2 linked regions of the Thiosulfativibrio zosterae genome follow. The protein of the gene in region 1 interacts with the protein of each later gene in a pairwise test. Links are inferred from orthologs where the notes say so. Each region holds a gene or a part of one and is shown on either strand. Other genes may lie near its edges. The genes, in order: THMIRH_RS05245 and purT.

What was found.
Region 2: the proteins of THMIRH_RS05245 (region 1) and purT interact in binary tests that used the Escherichia coli proteins (3 or more experiments, as listed by UniProt). The link is inferred for Thiosulfativibrio zosterae from one-to-one orthologs.

The regions. Positions count from the first base shown.
Region 1 is NZ_AP021888.1:1,166,617-1,169,925, reverse strand. Bases 185-3,160 are described here. They hold THMIRH_RS05245 (polyprenyl synthetase family protein), read left to right. Parts: upstream 185-1,225; coding sequence 1,226-2,095; downstream 2,096-3,160. Other genes in these bases: THMIRH_RS05230 (prepilin peptidase), read left to right, coding at 3,007-3,160; THMIRH_RS05235 (STAS domain-containing protein), read left to right, coding at 2,705-2,995; queD (6-carboxytetrahydropterin synthase QueD), read left to right, coding at 2,211-2,594; THMIRH_RS05250 (peroxiredoxin), read left to right, coding at 537-1,139; THMIRH_RS05255 (CBS domain-containing protein), read right to left, coding at 185-348. Outside these bases: more of THMIRH_RS05255, read right to left, coding at 1-184; more of THMIRH_RS05230, read left to right, coding at 3,161-3,309.
Region 2 is NZ_AP021888.1:2,418,698-2,421,930, reverse strand. The notes cover bases 277-3,176. They hold purT (formate-dependent phosphoribosylglycinamide formyltransferase), read right to left. Parts: upstream 2,372-3,176; coding sequence 1,181-2,371; downstream 277-1,180. Other genes in these bases: THMIRH_RS11090 (formate--tetrahydrofolate ligase), read right to left, coding at 2,464-3,176; THMIRH_RS11100 (flagellar export chaperone FliS), read right to left, coding at 502-936; THMIRH_RS11105 (cytochrome b), read right to left, coding at 277-370. Also shown: more of THMIRH_RS11105, read right to left, coding at 1-276; more of THMIRH_RS11090, read right to left, coding at 3,177-3,233. UniProt on the Escherichia coli protein: Involved in the de novo purine biosynthesis. Catalyzes the transfer of formate to 5-phospho-ribosyl-glycinamide (GAR), producing 5-phospho-ribosyl-N-formylglycinamide (FGAR). Formate is provided by PurU via hydrolysis of 10-formyl-tetrahydrofolate.

The sequences.
Region 1 (3,309 bases):
ATTTTCCAAAACAGGCAAATGATGAATCTTTTTCGCTTGCATAAACTGCCAGGCATCCGCAATCGACATGCGCTTATCAACTGTCACAACCGGTTGGCTCATAATCTCAAACGCTTTAACAACAATATGACGCTCATGATCCACATTTTGAGTCGACTGATAATGTTTTAATGCCGCTCTATTTTGTAACTGTTTTTTGGCCGCATCCTCTGCTTCTAGGTGCATTTGCTCTAACTCACTGCGCTGCACAGGATTCACTTTTTTTGAGGGGTCAACTTTTAAAGCAGCATGCAATTGTCCTGGACTGACGGCATTAGAACCCTCTGGAGAATAAACCATAAACATCATCAAAACCCTCTTAGCCAAACCTTTTGAAAATGACTTCATTAGATTTAAAACTGATTGCAAAACATTACACCTATTATCTGTATCGGCCGAGCTGACTAAAAGCTTAAAACTTCAAAAAACACTTCACAAATAACCTACAAATTTACTATACTATTTAAGTTGTTTAATTTTAATCAAAGGAAAAGAACATGTCTGTACTCGTTACAAAATCAGCCCCAGATTTCACTGCCGCCGCCGTATTAGCAGATGGCACAATTGTTGACAACTTTAACTTAAAAAGCCATATTGCTGGCAAGTATGCTGTTGTTTTCTTTTACCCTTTAGACTTCACTTTTGTATGTCCTTCAGAAATTCTAGCATTTGATCACCGCGTAGAGCGTTTCAAAGAACTTGGCACTGAAGTTATCGGTATTTCTATTGACTCACAGTTTACACACAACGCATGGCGTAACACTCCTGTTAATGCAGGTGGTCTTGGCCCAGTTAAATTCCCATTAGTTGCCGATGTAGGTGGTTCAATCATGGAAGCTTACGGTGTTGTTCACCCTGCCAATGTTGCTTTAAGAGGTGCGTTCCTAATTGATAACAAGGGCGTAGTTCGTCACCAAGTCGTCAACGACTTACCGCTAGGACGCAATGTGGATGAACTCATTCGTACTGTTGAAGCACTTCAGTTCCACGAACAATACGGTGAAGTTTGCCCAGCAGGCTGGAAAAAAGGCGATGCAGGGATGAAAGATTCACCTGAAGGTGTTGCTGAATATCTAAGTCAACATGCTGATGAACTATAATTTATAATTAGGTTCATAACTCTATTTAAAAGCCGTCATATGACGGCTTTTTTAATCATCTTTGTAACCCTTTTTTTGGATACGCCTTGAAACAACAATTACAAAAGTATGAAACTCGCACCAATCAAGTTTTAACCCAAATACTCAATACCCAAAGTCATTCTCCGCTCTACGAAGCATTGAGCTATGCCACGCTTAACCCAGGAAAGCGTCTAAGACCCGCATTAATTTATGCGTTTGCAGAAGCCTTTAAATGCCCTTTGGAAAAAGTGGATAGCTTAGCTGCCGCCATTGAACTGATTCACAGCTACTCTTTAGTTCACGATGATTTACCCGCAATGGATGACGATGACTTGCGTAGAGGTCGTCCAACCTGTCACATTCAATTTGATGAAGCCACCGCCATCTTAGTCGGCGATGCGCAACTCACCTTAGCGTTTGCAGTCATCAGTAACGATCATCATCTCAATGCTGAGCAAAAAGTATCTGCCATTCAAATCCTAAGTGCTGCCAGTGGCAGTTTAGGCATGATTGCAGGTCAAATGATTGATATTCAATCAGAAGGCCAACTTACTTCCTTAGAAAACTTAAAAAGAATGCACCTTCTAAAAACAGGGGAGCTCATAAAGGCGGCTTGTTTACTCGGCGCACTGCTATTAGACAATGACTTAGAGCGTCACACAAAAATTGGGTTATTTGGTGAAACCATTGGCCTAGCCTTCCAAGTTCAAGATGATATTCTCGACATTGAAAGCACCACCGAAACCCTTGGAAAACCCCAAGGCAGTGATGAGAAATTGTCAAAATCGACCTACCCTAAATTAATGGGATTAAAGCAAGCCAAAGTTTATCGTGATCAACTCATCACCGAAGCCCAAAACCTACTCCTAGACTTAAATTTAAACTCCCCATTTTTAATGGATTTAACTCACTATATTGCTCAACGACAGCATTGACGGTAAAAAAGCCCATTTAATTAAGGCTTCAATCAGCAACCCGATTAAAGGGCTTTCATTAAAAGGTTATTATTTGATATAATTATTCTTTTTCAAATGGTTAGCGCTCATCAAAATGGCACAAAAATTCGTTTTAAAAACATTACTGGATTTTGCATCGGCACACAGCCTTAGAGGCTACCCAGGCGATTGCGCTAAATTGCACGGACACAACTGGAAGATTGAAGTTCAAGTTGTCGGCTCACAATTAAATGACATTGGTATGGTTATCGATTTTAAAGAAATCAAGCGCCATGCAAAATTGGTTGTCGCAGAACTCGACCACACCTTTTTAAACGACCATCCCCACTTCAAAGAGGTAAACCCTACCGCCGAAAACATTGCGGTTTATCTTTTTAAAGAAATTGAACGCCGAATTCAAACCCCTGAAGTAACCATGCACAGCCTAACTGTATGGGAAAATGATCGTAACTGCGTGACCTACAGTGAGTCTATCTGATCCTTTTAGCTAAAAAATTCATTATTTTCTAAATTATCTTGATATCCCACTTTTTTTTAAAAATCTGATGGCTTATACTGACAGTCAATTTCCAAACAAGGTACGCAAAAATGATTAGCTCAAAAATTGAAGATGGCACACTTTTTATCTTTGTGAATGGTTCATTTACCATTAACCTATTCCCTGAATTTCAAGCAACCTATGAAAATAAAAAATTTGAATCCGTGATTATTGATTTTTCAAACACTGACAGCATTGACAGTGGTGGATTAGGAATGCTGTTGCAGCTGCGCACCATTCAAGGTGAAAATGCCAATAACATTACCCTCAAGGGTGTTTCTAAACAAATTTTAAAAGTTTTTGAAGTCGTCAATTTCGAAAAATTATTCAAGATGGTTTAAACATCATACTGATGATGCATGATGCCTATTTAATCTATTTCTTCAGCGGTCTAATTGGCATTATCATCGGCAGTTTTATTTCCATGCTGACTTGGCGCCTGCCAAGAATACTAGACCTAGCGCCAGAAGAACAACTCAAAAACATCAGCATCAGCAGATCGCATTGTCCCCAATGCCAAACACCCCTTCCTTGGTATCGCCTATTCCCGCTGTTTAGCTGGTTGGCTTCCCGAGGAAAATGCCATGCATGTAAAACACCTATTTCCGCTCGCTACCCACTGATTGAATTCATCACCGGGCTTTTTACGCTCTTT
Region 2 (3,233 bases), 1.3 Mb from region 1 along the record:
ATTGGCCAAACACATTAATGTCAATGCCTTTTAAAGACACCATGATATAGCCTGAAATCGGTAGCACCAGCATCGCTAAATATAAAAAACCTTTTACTATGTGAGCCAAGACAATTTCTTTGCGGTTATCGCCAATGGGCTGTGGGTTGGGCGATATTTTTAGCCAAATCAAGCGAATCATCATTAAGGCAAAAATGGATACCCCTAAGCTGAAATGTAATTGAAACATTTCTGAGCGTTCAGGCCCTTTTTCCATCCAATTTTCCGCGTAGATGCCCACCATAATGGCAAGAATAAATGCAAAAGCCGTAATCCAGTGATTAGCGCGCGAAACTAAACCGAAAGTATTTGTAGAGTTTTTTAAAGCCATGAACCACCTGGAACCGCTAAATTTAAATAAGTGAGTTATTCTACACTTTGTTGTTGTTTTCACAAATGAAAAAGGCACCCATTTTTAGGCGGGTGCCTCTTCAAAAGAATCATGATATGGAGGTTGTTGACTTAAGCGTCTGCGTCTAGTTGACCCGTTTCGTGCATCATCTCTAACCAGGCGTCGCGCAGTTCCGTCAAAATCTCGATGGCGCTGTCTAGATAAAAAGTATCTTTTTCAAATACGGCTTCTTGTACAGACTTATCGGCATAACGATAAAGTTCTTCTAAATCATAAGCTAAAGGTGTGTCTTTCGTAAATAATAAACGGTCACGCAAGGCGTCTAAAATAGTGGTCATGCGACCTAGGTGAAAGCCTTTTTCAACCAGGGCTTGGCTCTGGTGGCAAACTTTTGCCAAGTTACCCTTGTCAACAACGCCTTGCAATAATAGCAAAACCGTTTTTTTAGGGTTGTCGGCTAGGTGGTTTTCCATGTCAGGATTACGACGGTAATCTTGTAGGATGGGTGCTTTGATTTCCTCAGCGATAATTTGATTCATTGTCATGATCATGTCCTCTTTTAAAGAATACGGATTAAAGTTTTTAGCTTGTTTACCGATTAGCGAAAGGCGTGCCAAATGATGATTGTTGAAAATGAATGGATTGTAAAAAGAAAGGGTTTTTAGTTTAACTATTTGAAAAATATGGTTTTTATAATTTTATTTTGAAACATCACTTTCTAAAAATAATCGTTAAATTTAGAAAGTGATGGTTTTTTTGACAGGTAATTTAAATGAATTTAAAGGTCGCCTAGAAAGTAATTGTCACTTTACCGGCAACACGATTGGCTTTTTCAACAGCCAATTCCACCGTTTCTGCTCTGGCTAGGGCAACGCCCATGCGACGGCGTCCAGCGATTTCTGGTTTGCCAAATAAACGAATTTGGGTGTCGGGTTCATTCAAAGCGTCTGCTAAATTGCCAAATTGAGTTTGCGTGGAATGGCCGGTCGGCAAAATAACACTGGATGCACAGTTGCCGTGTTGGGTGATATTGGGAATCGGCAAGCCTAAAATGGCGCGTAAGTGTAGAGCAAATTCAGACAAGTCTTGCGAGATTAAGGTAACCATGCCCGTGTCGTGGGGGCGCGGCGACACTTCACTGAAAATGACCTCATCACCTTTCACAAATAATTCAACGCCAAACAGTCCACGACCCTTTTCACCGCACAACTCATTAACAACCAGTTTTGCCATATGCTCAGCAGACTGTAGCGCTTTTGCGGTCATTGGATGCGGTTGCCAAGATTGACGATAATCGCCATCTTCTTGATGGTGACCAATCGGGGCGCAAAAACTGATGCCATTAATATGACGAATGGTGAGCAGCGTGATTTCATAATCAAAATCCACAAACCCCTCGATAATCACCTTGCCTTGTCCGGCGCGGCCGCCTTCTTGCGCATAAGCCCAGGCCTGGTCAATATCTGCCGCGGTTTTAATGACGCTTTGCCCTTTACCCGACGAACTCATAATGGGTTTCACCACACAGGGCATACCAATGCGTTCAATGGCGGCATCAAAGTCAGCTTTGGTGGCGGCAAATTCAAAACGAGAGGTTTGTAGCCCAAGGGTTTCAGCGGCTAAACGACGAATGCCTTCGCGGTTCATGGTGAGTTGGGTGGCTTTGGCAGTGGGCACAATGTTAAAACCCTCTGCTTCCAATTCGGCAAGGGTGTCAGTCGCAATGGCTTCAATTTCTGGAATGATGTAATCGGGTTTTTCGGCTTCAATCACCTTGCGCAAGGCGGCACCATCTAACATGCTAAGGGTATAACTGCGGTCTGCCACTTGCATGGCTGGCGCGTTTTCATAACGGTCGCAAGCAATCACTTCAAGCCCTAGGCGTTGCGCTTCAATGGCAACTTCTTTACCGAGCTCGCCTGAGCCTAGCAGTAAAATTTTGGTTGCGCTTGCAGAAAATGGGGTTCCGATGGTCGACATAAGAGGTTCCTGATGATTGAAAACGAGACCTCCATTATAGACAAAGCGGGCCAAAAATGCCCGCTCGTATTTAGGTGGAAAGTGTGAGGGGTTTAAAATAAACCAGTAATCACACCATTGTCGTCTATGTCGATTTTTTCGGCAGTGGGCACTTTGGGCAGTCCTGGCATGGTCATCATATTGCCAGCGATGGCAACAATAAAGCCTGCGCCATTTTCAAGTTTTAGACCGCTGATTTCCACTGTGTGCCCAGAGGGCGCGCCGCGTGTGGCAGGGTTGGTTGAAAAGGACATTTGCGTTTTAGCCATACAAATTGGCAATTCGCCATAGTTGGCTTGCAATTCTTTTAATTCTGCTTCGATTTTGTCGCTCATGACGATGCCAGAGGCGCCATATAAACGGGTGGCAATGGTTTCGATTTTGTCGCGTAACGGCAGTTTGTCGTCGTATAAAAATTCCAGCTTGGGCGTTTCGTCTGCAATCAATTCTAAAACGCTGTGAGCCAGTTCTTCAGCCCCTTCTCCGCCTTTGGCCCAATGTTTTGAAATAACGCACTTCACACCCAATTCAGCACATTTGGCAACCACCATGGCCGTTTCGTCATCTGTGTCATGGGTGAAGTGGTTTAAGCACACCACGCAAGGCAGTTTGTAGTTTTGTGTGACATTATGAATATGGCGCTCTAGGTTGGCAAAGCCCACTTTTAAGGCATCCAAGTTTTCTTGATTGAGGTGGTCTTTGGCAACACCGCCGTGAAATTTTAAGGCACGCACGGTGGCGACTAAAACCACCGCAGAGGGCGACAGTTTAGCGGCACGACATTTAATGTTAATGAATTTTTCAGCCCCAAGGTCCGCACCAA